Regions from separate parts of the Ningiella algicola genome, predicted to be linked through region 3. Evidence: predicted binding sites of a transcription regulator. Region 3 holds the regulator's gene; each other region holds the start of a gene.
What was found. Region 3 encodes LexA, which represses DNA repair genes until DNA is damaged. Its sites were predicted from a motif close to TACTGTATNNNNATACAGTA; they were not measured.

Region 1 (4,294 bases), 610 kb from region 3:
TGAGTAAACTTTACAAAGCCAAGCGCCGCTACTATTGCGATGAGTGTTATCAAGGTGATTAGCCAGCGTTTAAATTGAAGCATTGAATATCCCGGTGTTTAGGAGTCGATGATTGACATTGTTACTGAAGGCATAGCTAAAGCGATTACACTCAGCTCTCGCATTACGCATGTTTAATTTATAGCTTTTGTAATTTAGCATAGGCGAGTACTAGCCATTTGCTACCAAAATCATCAAAATTAACCTGCACTCGAGCATGGTCGCCAGATCCCTCGTAATTTAAGACAGTCCCCTCTCCGAATTTCTTATGCGCGACTCTCTCGCCAAGCGTAAATCCACTGTCAACAAAACTTTCATGAGAAGTCGCAGCACTAAAGCGATTGTGAATAGGCTGACTCACCTGTGAACGTAAGCGAATTTCTTCCATATATTCACTTGGAATTTCTTTTACAAAGCGAGAAATAGTGTGGTACTTGTCTTGTCCATAAAGTCTGCGCGTTTCCGCGTAGGTGATAACTAACTGCTGCATGGCCCGCGTCATGCCAACGTAGGCCAATCGTCGTTCTTCTTCTAAACGCCCTGGCTCATCGTTGCTCATGTTGCTGGGAAACATGCCCTCTTCCACGCCAGCGAGCACAACAAGTGGAAACTCCAAGCCTTTTGCAGTGTGGATGGTCATCATTTGCACTGCGTCTTGATTGACATCAGCTTGCGCCTCTCCAGCCTCTAATGACGCGTGAGCTAAAAACGCGGCGAGCGGCGTCATTTCTTCAGCATCTTCGGGCGGCTCGAACTGCTTACAGGCCGTTACCAATTCCTGTAAGTTTTCGACTCTAGCCTGGGCCTTTTCACCCTTTTCTGCCTGATACATGGCGTATAGGCCCGAGCCTTTTATGATTTCGTCTGCCATTTTCTCAATTGGCATGCCAGCTACTTTTTCGCTCAGATCTTTAATCATGTCGATAAATCCACTCAAAGCATTGGCGGCTCGCCCTGATAAGTGTTTTGCAGACAGCATTGCTAAACTTGCATCCCACATGGATAAGTTTTGTTCGCGAGCAAAGCCTCTGATGTTCGCCAAGGTTTTTTCGCCCATGCCGCGTGTTGGCGTATTCACGACTCGTTCGAAAGCTGCATCGTCTATGGCATTATTGACCAAGCGCATATAAGCCAGTGCATCTTTTATTTCTTGGCGTTCGAAGAATCGCAAACCACCGTAGATACGATAGGGTAGGGCTTCATGCAGCAGCGCCTCTTCAAGCACACGAGACTGTGCATTGTTGCGGTACAATATCGCGCAATCTTTTAACGCTGCACCGTCTTCAAAAAACTGCTTGATACGCGACACAATAAATCGAGCCTCATCCATCTCGTTGAATCCGGCATATAGGGCAATTTTGTTGCCTTCAGTACCGTCGGTCCACAAGTCTTTACCTAATCGGCCCTGATTGTTGGCAATGACTGCGTTAGCCGCTTTGAGGATATTGCTGGTGGAGCGATAATTTTGCTCCAAGCGTATGGTGTGCGCTGATGGAAAGTCTTTCAGGAAATGCGATATATTCTCTACATTAGCGCCACGCCATCCATAAATAGACTGGTCGTCATCCCCAACAATCATTATGGTGTTTTCAGGACTTTTTAAAAGCTTAAGCCAAGCGTATTGAATGTTGTTTGTGTCTTGGAATTCATCAACCAGAATCGCTCTAAAGCGCTGTTGGTAATGGCGCCTTAAAGATTCCCCATCGCGAAGTATCTCGAAGGCTAATAGTAAAAGCTCCGCAAAGTCCACCAAACCAGAGCGTTTGCAGGTTTGCTCGTAGGCAGCATAAATTTCCTTCATTTTTTGCTGGGTCGGATCGTTATAAGTCTCAACATGCTCGGCTCGCAAGCCTTCGTCTTTATTGCCGTTAATAAACCACTGTATTTGTTTAGGCGGCCAGTGCTTTTCATCTAAATTCATCGCTTTTAATAAGCGCTTAATTAAGCGGTATTGATCGTCTGAGTCTAAAATACTGAAGTTTTGCGGCAAGCCTGCATCTTCATAGTGGAGGCGTAGCAATCGATGTGCTAAACCATGAAATGTGCCAATCCACATCGCATTCATAGGCGCATTCATTAAATGCTCCACCCGCCCCCGCATTTCTCGCGCGGCTTTGTTGGTAAATGTTACGGCCAGAATGCTGAATGGCGCAAGTGCCTCTACTTCCATCAACCAAGCAATTCGATGCACAAGTACGCGCGTTTTGCCGCTGCCTGCTCCCGCAAGCACAAGCATATTTCCATTTTCGGCGGCAACCGACTCGCGTTGCTTGTCGTTTAGCTTATCAAGTAGTCTTGATACATCCATTCACTGTGTCCTATCAAATACAAATTTGTCTTGAATTGAACCGTTCCTAGGTCTATCGAGTTAACACTATGAGAAACGGCTGTTTATTCATGCAATTGTAGCAATTTTTTAATACAATGGCTGGGTTTTTATACAGTTAATATACACAGTAAAAAGGATGCTTAAGCAATGAAGCTATTGTTCACTCGCAACGAAACGCCAGAGAAAGTGGTGATCGTGTTCAAGCCCTACTCTATGTACGTTCTGTTGGTAGTATTGCTCATGCTCATGGCTGTTAGCTTTATTGATGCGCTTGCTTCATATGAGTATCTCGCGAATTATTTAATGCCAGTAGCGGCGCTTGTTGTCGTTGCTCGCATTATTTTTATGCACAAGGTGAACAAAGAAATCCAGCAAGCCATTCGAGATGAAAGGGTCGAAATAAGCGGGGGCAAGCTAAGCGCGAAAAATCCGCTGACCTTTGTTATAATTAAGCTTAAAGCACAGGAAACCTAGATCACCAATGACGCGTATTCATACACACACCAGCATTGATAGCAGCCAAGACTTCTGGTTTGCATTAAAAGAAGAGGCAAAGGCAGTTTCTCAACGAGAGCCATTACTTTCAAGTTACCTGCACGCCTGCGTACTGTCTCACCATAATCTTGAGACCTCGCTCAGCTTTATTTTGTCAAATAAAATCAGTGATGATGTGATGCCTGCAATCGCAGTGAGCGAAATGTTTGATGAAGCCTATTTACTTAATCCCTCCATGATAGACGCCGCCATGTTGGATGCGATGGCAATCGTGCAGCGAGATCCTGCGGTTTCCACCTACCTTCCGGTACTCATTCACTTCAAAGGATTTCAAGCGCTACAGGTTCATCGCTTAGCCCACTACTTGTGGCAAAAAGGTCGCAAAGAATTGGCGCTGTTTATGCAAAGTCGAAACTCCGAGGTGTTTTCTGTTGATATCCATCCTGCCGCGGTCATTGGCAAAGGCGTTATGTTTGACCATGCTACTGGTATCGTTATTGGTGAAACGGCGGTTGTTGAAGATAACGTGTCTATTTTGCAAGAGGTGACGCTTGGCGGAACGGGCAACGAATCGGGCGACCGGCATCCAAAGGTGCGACAAGGCGTGATGATTGGCTCGGGTGCTAAGATTTTGGGTAATATCGAAATTGGTCGTGGTTCAAGAATCGGTGCGGGTAGTGTAGTGCTCAATGACGTACCCCAGTGCACGACCGTTGTTGGTGTGCCTGCAAAAGTGGTTGGGATTACCGATTGTGATAGACCGTGTGATTCAATGCAGCAGAATGTTTTGGCCAACTCACCGCCAGGTTAGATAGATGCAAAGTAACGAACTAGTGATGCAAATGAGTGCTGATAAGCGCTATCGATACCTTGTTGATCAAGCAAAACAAAATGAGACGTTGTGGATATTGACCGACGATGATGGTTGCGTAATGCTAAATGCGGAAGATGAAGACTGTGTACCGGTTTGGCCGGCAAAAGACTTTGCAAATTACTGGGCAACCGGCGAGTGGGAACATTGCAGAGCCCAAGCAATATCGCTAGAGGATTGGTTGGAGCGCTGGACGCCAGGCTTAGAGGAAGATGACCTTCTATTGGTTGCTTTTCCCAATCCAAATGAGCAAGGGCTGGTGATTGAGCCTGACATGTTCGACGAGGACTTACGTAGCGTCTAGTACTTGTATAGTTGTGGGTGGTATTCGTTAAGTATTTTTATTGCATGCCTGCCTACGTATTCGCGCGTATTTGACTCGGTGAACAACCAAACTTCTTTTTTATTGCAGTGGAAAAGTTACATTGATATTTAAAGCCCACTAAATTAGCGACTTCTTGAATCGATATGTTCGATTGTGACAACATTTGATAACCTAACTCTAGCTTTTTATCCTGCACTAAATCGGAAATTCCTAGGCCATAGACTTCTTTGAAACC
Region 2 (4,294 bases), 2.1 Mb from region 3:
TGACAATATTCGCGCTGCGAGCATGTCTGAAATTGGCGAGCAAGCTGACCTTGCAATCGTGGTTGGCGGCGACGGAAACATGCTCGGCGCTGCTCGCGTACTTGCACAACACGAGATTGACGTAGTTGGCGTAAACCGAGGTAATTTAGGGTTTTTAACCGACATTAATCCAGAGGATATCGCCTCTCAGTTGAATAACATTTTCAACAATAAGGTCTTTCGAGAAAAACGCTTTATCTTAGAAGCTCAAGTATTTAGCGGCGAAAAGCTCCAACGTTCACACAGCGCCATCAATGAAGTAGTGCTGCACCATAGCAAAGTGGCGCATATGATGGAGTTCGAACTGTATGTTGGCAGTGACTTTGTATTTTCGCAACGCTCAGACGGGCTCATTATTGCTACGCCGACCGGCTCTACTGCTTACTCTCTTTCAGGTGGTGGCCCCATTCTGGTGCCGCACTTAGACGCCTTGACTCTGGTTCCGATGTTTCCGCATACCCTCAGTAGTCGTCCAGTGGTTATTGATGCAAACAGTGAAATAACGCTCAAAATTTCAAAGCAAAACACAGACAATGTGCAGATTTCATGTGACAGCCATGTCGTCATTTCGGTTGAACCTGGTGATTACGTGAAAATTCGCAAGAATAAAAATCATCTTAGCCTTGTGCACCCGCCAGACTATAACTACTTCAATGTGCTTAGAACTAAGCTTAATTGGGGCAGTAAGCTCTACTGATACGACATGCCGCGTTAAACAAACGCAGAGAAGTATCTGGCTGGATTGACGATTGATAATGGCTTCATCCTAATCACTATATCTTATAAATTTGTTATTCATTGGCGTGATAGTTTTACTAGACGAAGTGAGCTATCATCTCACCTTTTGTGACCATAGCACTACTATTGATAAGTATAGGAATTGTTTTGAACTTTACTCGATATTCAACATTATTTGCATTGAGCTTCTTGCTTTTAGTTGCGCCTTTTACAAGGGCAACTGTCGTTGAGGTACGAACTGTTTTAGGTGACTTTCAAGTCAATTTATTTGACGACACCACCCCCGAAACCGTTGAAAACTTTCTAGAATATGTCAATTCGGGCGCTTACGCCAATAATGTAATACACCGCGGTGTGCCAAACTTCATCATCCAAATGGGCGGCTTTCAATATAACAACTCCATACCATTTGATACCGTACCTACCGGTGTGCCTGTGGTAAACGAGCCGGTATTGTCAAATGTGCGCGGTACGCTTGCGATGGCAAAACTGTCAGGCGATCCAAATAGTGCGACATCGCAATTTTTTGTAAACTTAGCCAACAATTCAGGCAATCTTGATGTGCAAAACGGCGGTTTTACCGTGTTTGGTCAAGTGCTCGATAACGGTATGGAAGTGGTCGACGCGATTGCTGAATTAAGAAGAGTTAATCTAGACTCAGGCACTTTCTCAGAAGTACCTTTGCGCAACTTTAGCGACCTAGATGTAGCTCAAGGCACTATTCCAGATGGTGATAACTTCGTTCTAGTTACCGACGTGGTGGTAATTGACAATACCCGTATAACAAACCCTAATCTTAACCCTGTTCGCAATACCTTACTAAACGCTCCTCCAACCCCTACACCAAACAATCCAAGCTCCGATGGTGGTGGCGGTGGAAGCACGAGTGTGTTCTTTTTGGGTCTGATGGGTGTTATAGCGTACTTGCGTATGCGTTTTAATCGCTGAACACCTACCAAGGTTAAATGATTCTGGATTTAAATCGCGCTTGATCTGAAATCAGTCTTTACAGAATTTCACATACTGTATATATTACCAGTATAGCGTAAATCGGAGACTGATATGCTTGTTCACATTGACATAAAGAATTTCACCGTCGTAAAACATGTAGAATTGAGCGTGCAAAAAGGACTAACTGCCATCACCGGAGAAACCGGTGCAGGTAAGTCTATTGCTTTAGATGCACTGGGTTTATGTTTAGGTCAGCGTGCCGAAGCGAATATCGTGAGAAATGGAGCAAAACGAGCGGAAGTTGTTGCTCATTTCGATATCAGTAAGCTTGAGCATGTAAAGCAGTTATTGAATACAGAAATGCTCAGTCAAGAAGACAATCCTGATGAGTGCTTCATACGCCGCGTAGTCAGCGCTGAAGGCCGTTCAAAAGCCTTTATTAACGGCATAGCGGTAAATCTTTCGCAGGTCAAAGCGCTTGGCAGTAAGCTCATTCATATACACGGTCAAAACGACCATCATCAATTCCTTAAATCAGAGAATCAGCTATCGCTTTTAGACGGCTACGCACAGCATCAAAATTTACTCGAACACACGGTAGACAGTTATCAACAATATAAAAAACAATCCCAAGAATTAAAGGCACTCCAAGATGCGCAGCAACAACGCTTAGATAGATTAAGCCTTTTACAATATCAGGTCGATGAGCTTGATGAGTTTGCTATTGCACAAGGCGAGTTTGAAAACATTGAAGCGCAATTCAAAAAGCTCAATAGCGTACAAGACTTAAGAGAAACTGCAGAGAAGTCATGCTATGCATTAAAAGATGATGATAACGGTAACGTGATCGCGATGCTCAACACAGTAAATAAAGAACTAGGAGAATTGCTCAACTCTGATGATGCTCTGCAATCGACTTACGACTTACTTCAAAGCGCATCCATTCAATTAGAAGAAGCCTATGGAGAGCTGAGCAATTACCAGTCATCGCTTGAATCAGACCCTGCACAGCTAGCATTAATTGAGCAACGTTACTCAGATGCGTTGGACATTGCGCGTAAGCATAAGGTCGCGCCCGAGCTCCTTCACGAAACGCACGCTAGTTTGGCCGAAGAACTATCCCAACTAAATAAACAGGAAGCATCTTTACAAGCTATAGAAGAAAGCTGCGAAAAGGCGCTATCAGCATACCGAAATAGTGCAACTGCGCTTCATCAATCAAGGGCAACTGCAGCGCAGCAATTATCGAAAGAGATCGCTACCAGCATTCAACAAATGAACTTACCTCATGCCGTTGTTAATACCCATGTTGAACACGATGAAAGCTCTGCACCAAGCGCTAGAGGCAATGACAAGATAGAAATATTAGTATCCGTTAACCCAGGTCAAGCGCCTGACTTGATGGAGAAGGTAGTTTCTGGAGGCGAGTTGGCACGAATTGGTCTTGCTATCCAAGTAATTCGTTCTCGCGACTTTAGTATTCCCACAATGGTATTTGATGAGGTCGATACAGGTATCAGCGGTCAGACCGCATCTATTGTTGGAAAATTGCTGCATTCTTTAGGTGCACAAAGCCAGGTGATATGTGTGACGCACCTGCCGCAAGTCGCCGCTCAAGGGCACCACCAATTGTTTGTCACTAAACTGACAGATGGGAAGAGTACTGAGACTAAAGTGCTGCAGCTTACAAAACAAGAACGCGTAAACGAAATAGCGCGTTTGCTAGCCGGCGATGAACTGACAGATACAGCAATCGCTAACGCTAAAGACCTTTTGAAGGTATCGTAATGGTCAAAGTCAACAAGTCAGTGTAAACGATAACGAATAGGCTTTTAGACTAAGAGCTAGCTGTGTTTTACATGGGAACCAAATAAGGATTGATCGGTCTGAGGCATGTGATGTAGTATCGCTCTCGATTTTACTTATGGATTACGTATGAAGCACATAGCCATCGCCCTGCTCTGTTTGAGTCTATTGTCTGCATGTTCAGACTGGATTTTTCGCATTGATGTGCCGCAAGGCAACTTCTTAGACCAAAAAGACGTCGATAAATTACGCGTTGAAATGACCAAAGAACAAGTTCGCTTTGTTTTGGGCAATCCAGTGGTGGAAGATAGCTTCAACGATGATACCTGGTACTATTATTACGAAATGAAACGCGGCATGTCGAAGCGCGGCGAAGACGTGAAAAAGCAGCTCATTTTAAGCTTTGACGACAATAAGCTAGCCGATATTGACGGTGATTTTACCAAACCCGAAGAATTCGACGAACCACTCACTTAAGGTTTTACTGACATTTACTGGCTTAGCACGCGAATTTTTAGTTCCGGGTAAGTAAGCACCATACTCTCAAGATTCTGTATTGAATTTAGAAATTAGCAGTGGGCTGAATGGCCATGTAAACCGCAAGATAGACTGTAACTCTTGAAACTCTCAATACAAGTGAAAACATACCACCTTCCATGAAAATATCTTTAAAACCCTGTAAAATTCGGGAAAATTAAATTTTCATAGAAATACGCAAATGTAGCAAAATTCCTCTAAAAACCTTTAAATTTAATTAAGT
Region 3 (4,294 bases):
TTCTGCTTCGTCCGCCTTCAGGAAAATACTTAACTGAGTAACCTTTATTAAATAGTAATTCCAGATATTCGCGAAACACCGCTGTGTAGAGCTTGTTTCCGGCAAAACTACGCCTCAAAAAGAACGCGCCACAACGCCTGAAAATGCCACCCGCAGGCCAGAAATTAAGATTAATTCCGGCAGCAATATGCGGCGTCACCAAGCCTTCATGATAAATGACATAGGTGAGCAGCAAATAATCCATATGACTGCGGTGGCAAGGTACATATATGATTTCATGGCCATTTTGTGCAAGTTCTCTCACTCGTTCAGCATGACCTACATCAATGCCGTCATATATTTTGTTCCAGATACGAGTGAGTACGCGATCGCCAGTACGAATCAAACCTTCACGATAATCTGCGGCAATTTCATCTATGTACTTGACCGCTTTACTTCGCCCAGCCTCGTAACTGCTGCCTTTTTGTTTAACTTCATCAGAGATAGTCTGTTTAACCGAATCCGCGCCCAATATGCTGTTATAAAGCGTACTGCGTTCTAATAGGGTGGGGCCACTTAGAGTCTGTCGTTTACGCTGAAAATGGGTTCGCGCCACACGCACCAGCTTCTGCGCAATTTGCTTATCGCTGCCGTGCAGCTCGGCCATTTGTTTGGTGGACACTGCTGGCGAATATGACACAAAATTGTCACGCCCAAAAAACAAGACGATCATTAACTTGCGTAGCCAGTTAGGTGAAGCTTTGCTGGCTAAAAGTTGAGCAAAACCACTTTTTTCCTTGCCAGCGGAGCGTCCCCAAGAAATAAAGACAGGCAGGATTTGTAAATCTAATTCAGGATGCTCACGGTGAATATGGAAGTATTCAGTAAACACATCTTCTATTGATGTCTTTGCAATTCGACGCGTAAATAGACTTTGCGGACGAGTTAAAAAGTAACGACGCTTTCGCTCCTTGCCTTCAATCTCGATGCCATCATAGGGGCTCGGCAAGCCAAGCGCCTGGGTGGATTTGTGAAGCGCAAGTTGGTCGGCAAATGATTCTGTCGGCAATAGATATAAAATAGGTCGGTTTTTATCGATACCTAACTCTTTCTCAATATCGGCCGGTACACTTTTAACAGATATCAGCCACCCGATAGCCTTTGAAATAAGAAAACGAAGAGCGTTGCCAAGCGCTTGCATAATGGCTCCTAAGCGAATCAAGACGCAAATATTAGCACGCTTTTGCTCGCTTATACTTAAAATAGTCTGGATAAAAAATGCGCCGTTGTTGTTTCACAGTGCAATCACGGTAGCTCAAGCGCATGACAGCGCGCCATTGAAGTCGCTTAAGATTTGCTCAAAGCAGTTGTCATTTATACAAATCGCGATATACTGCAAATAACTGTATAGAAAAACAGGCTGGTTATGCGTCCACTAACTCCCAGGCAAGAAGAAGTTCTTAAGCTCATAAAATCTACGATGATAGACACAGGCATGCCCCCAACGCGCGCTGAAATCGCTCGCGAGTTAGGGTTTAAATCAGCTAACGCTGCTGAAGAGCACCTTAAGGCTCTCGCTAAAAAGAACGTGATAGAAATTCTCCCCGGAACATCTCGTGGCATTCGCCTAAATTGCCCACTAGAGGACGAGATTGAAGAAGACGGCATTCCTTTAATCGGTAAAGTAGCGGCCGGGCAACCTATTTTGGCGCAAGAGCATGTCGATTCACACTATAAAGTAGACCCTGCCATGTTTCACCCCGGCGCAGACTTTTTACTGCGAGTTGACGGTATGAGTATGAAAGACATTGGCATCATGGACGGTGACTTACTTGCCGTGCACAAGACCAACAATGCCCGAAACGGTCAGATCGTTGTTGCGCGTATTGACGAGGATGTCACGGTTAAACGCTTTGAAAAGAGAGGCCCTACGGTTTTCTTGATTGCAGAAAACGAGGAGTTCTCCCCTATCGAGGTCGATTTACGCTCTCAACATTTTGAGATTGAGGGTTTAGCCGTTGGCGTCATTCGCGATAATGTGAATTTCAGTTAGGCTGCCAGATTTTTAAGGTCGTATTGAGCGGCCTTTTCCTTTCCATACGCTCGCGCGAAGCATAGTCAAGTAGTGCCTTGAGAATCGCATAGGCTGTTTGTGACCGCAACGGCGTGTTTCGTCGATTGATGCGATTACAATCAACATCATCCCTTCTTTTCGGATATTCAATGATTCTTTTAGTTAACCCTCCTGTCACAAAATATTCACATTAAATACAAAGATTTTAAGTCAAAAACTTCAGTTTGTTTAATTATTCAGCAAAAATATGGGTTTAACGATGTGATACGAAGGTTTTCCTACAAAAAGTGCTTTACCTAAGCTATTGTTTGATTAATCATTACACAGTTATTCACATATCAATAACATGACGAAAAGTCAGCCACATAATTTCGGTCGTACTGTAAACTGAACCTAAGAGAGCTGACTCGCTAAACACAACTTCGGGAGTCCAGTGTGAAGTCGCTGCAATTAGCTTTTACTGCCATATTAATGAGTTCACCCATGTTAGCGCTTGCTACAGCGGCAAGTGAACGTTCTGATCTTAATCTTCGACCGGGTGTTACTGACATCAGCCAAGATGTATATGGTCTACATATGATGATGTTTTACATTTGCGTGGTTATCGCTGTGCTGGTGTTTGGTGTCATGTTCTATTCTATGATCAAGCATCGAAAGTCCAAAGGCGCTAAACCCGCCAATTTCCACGACAACGTAAAAGTAGAAATTGCTTGGACTGTGGTCCCTTTCATGATTTTGATAGCGATGGCGGTGCCGGCTGCGAGCACGCTAATTGAAATGGAAGATGCGTCGAAGGCAGATATTACTGTGTTAGTCACCGGCTCACAATGGAAGTGGCATTATAAATACATGGATAATGACGTTGAGTTTTTCTCAACGCTTGCGACTCAGCGCGAACAGATCCAAAACAAATTTACCAAAGGCGAGAACTACCTGCTTGAAGTTGACCGTCCGCTGGTGATCCCCACAGGCAAAAAAGTCAGATTTTTAATTACCTCAGACGATGTGATTCATTCGTGGTGGGTGCCCGATTTTGCAGTTAAAAAAGATGCAAACCCCGGTTTTATAAACGAGGCCTGGACAAATGTGAATGAGCCGGGCGTGTATCGTGGACAGTGCGCCGAGCTTTGCGGAAAAGACCATGGCTTTATGCCGATTGTGGTCATTGCAAAAGACCCTGCTGAGTACGATGCTTGGATTGATGAACAAGAAGCGATTGCGCTAAGAGCAAAAGAAGAAGAGCAACGTTTGTTAGCGATGAATATGTCGATGGAAGAATTAATGGCGGACGGCAAACGCGTGTATGACGCGGTTTGTGCTTCATGCCATATGCCAAATGGTGAAGGCCTTGCTGGTGTATTCCCAGCAATTAAGGGGTCACCCGTAGCGCTGGGTCCCCAAGAAGATCATATTGGCATTATCGTGTACGGACAATCCGGCACTGCAATGCAGTCATTTTCGAGACAGCTTACTATGTCAGAAATCGCTGCGGTGGTTACTTTCCAGCGTAATGCATGGGGAAATGACACCGGTGAAATGGTTCAAGCAAAAGATGTTAATGCCATCATGAATGGCCAGTAGGAGAAAATTTACATGTCAAGTGCAACAGATATCGCAAATGCTCCAGACGCTCATGGCGACCACGATGATCATCATCATCACATTCCAAAAGGCTTAATGCGCTGGGTATTAACGACTAACCATAAAGATATTGGCACACTTTATTTATGGTTTGCTTTCATTATGTTTTTAGTGGGCGGCGCAATGGCAATGGTCATTCGTGCTGAGCTGTTTCAGCCAGGCCTACAAATAGTTGAGCCGAATTTCTTTAATCAAATGACAACCGTTCATGGTCTGATTATGGTCTTTGGGGCGGTAATGCCAGCATTTACCGGATTGGCAAACTGGTTGGTCCCCATGATGATTGGTGCGCCTGATATGGCCCTGCCAAGAATGAACAACTGGAGCTTTTGGATCCTTCCTTTTGCCTTCCTTATTCTTTTGTCGTCGCTTTTCGTTGAAGGTGGCGGACCGGCATTTGGTTGGACCTTCTATGCACCTTTGTCGACCACATACAGCGGTGACAGTACTGCCCTGTTTGTATTTTCGGTGCACATCATGGGTATTAGCTCCATTATGGGTGCGATTAACGTTATTGTGACGATATTTAATATGCGTGCACCAGGCATGACCTACATGAAGATGCCCTTGTTTGTCTGGACATGGTTAATTACCGCGTTT

Region 1: a site for LexA is predicted at 2,479-2,498, ahead of uvrD (DNA helicase II). Genes of this name have one in related genera too.
Region 2: a site for LexA is predicted at 1,799-1,818, ahead of recN (DNA repair protein RecN). Genes of this name have one in related genera too.

The regions. Positions count from the first base shown of each region.
Region 1 is NZ_CP171821.2:3,469,368-3,473,661, forward strand. It holds gene PN836_RS15115 (efflux RND transporter periplasmic adaptor subunit) at 1-83, opposite strand, end outside; gene uvrD (DNA helicase II) at 179-2,347, opposite strand; gene PN836_RS15125 (hypothetical protein) at 2,516-2,842, shown strand; gene cysE (serine O-acetyltransferase) at 2,850-3,674, shown strand; gene PN836_RS15135 (DUF2750 domain-containing protein) at 3,679-4,038, shown strand; gene PN836_RS15140 (helix-turn-helix domain-containing protein) at 4,091-4,294, opposite strand, start outside.
Region 2 is NZ_CP171821.2:201,987-206,280, reverse strand. It holds gene nadK (NAD(+) kinase) at 1-736, shown strand, start outside; gene PN836_RS00960 (peptidylprolyl isomerase) at 925-1,725, shown strand; gene recN (DNA repair protein RecN) at 1,840-3,516, shown strand; gene PN836_RS00950 (outer membrane protein assembly factor BamE) at 3,664-4,011, shown strand.
Region 3 is NZ_CP171821.2:2,856,568-2,860,861, reverse strand. It holds gene plsB (glycerol-3-phosphate 1-O-acyltransferase PlsB) at 1-1,180, opposite strand, end outside; gene lexA (transcriptional repressor LexA) at 1,406-2,032, shown strand; gene coxB (cytochrome c oxidase subunit II) at 2,525-3,634, shown strand; gene ctaD (cytochrome c oxidase subunit I) at 3,647-4,294, shown strand, end outside.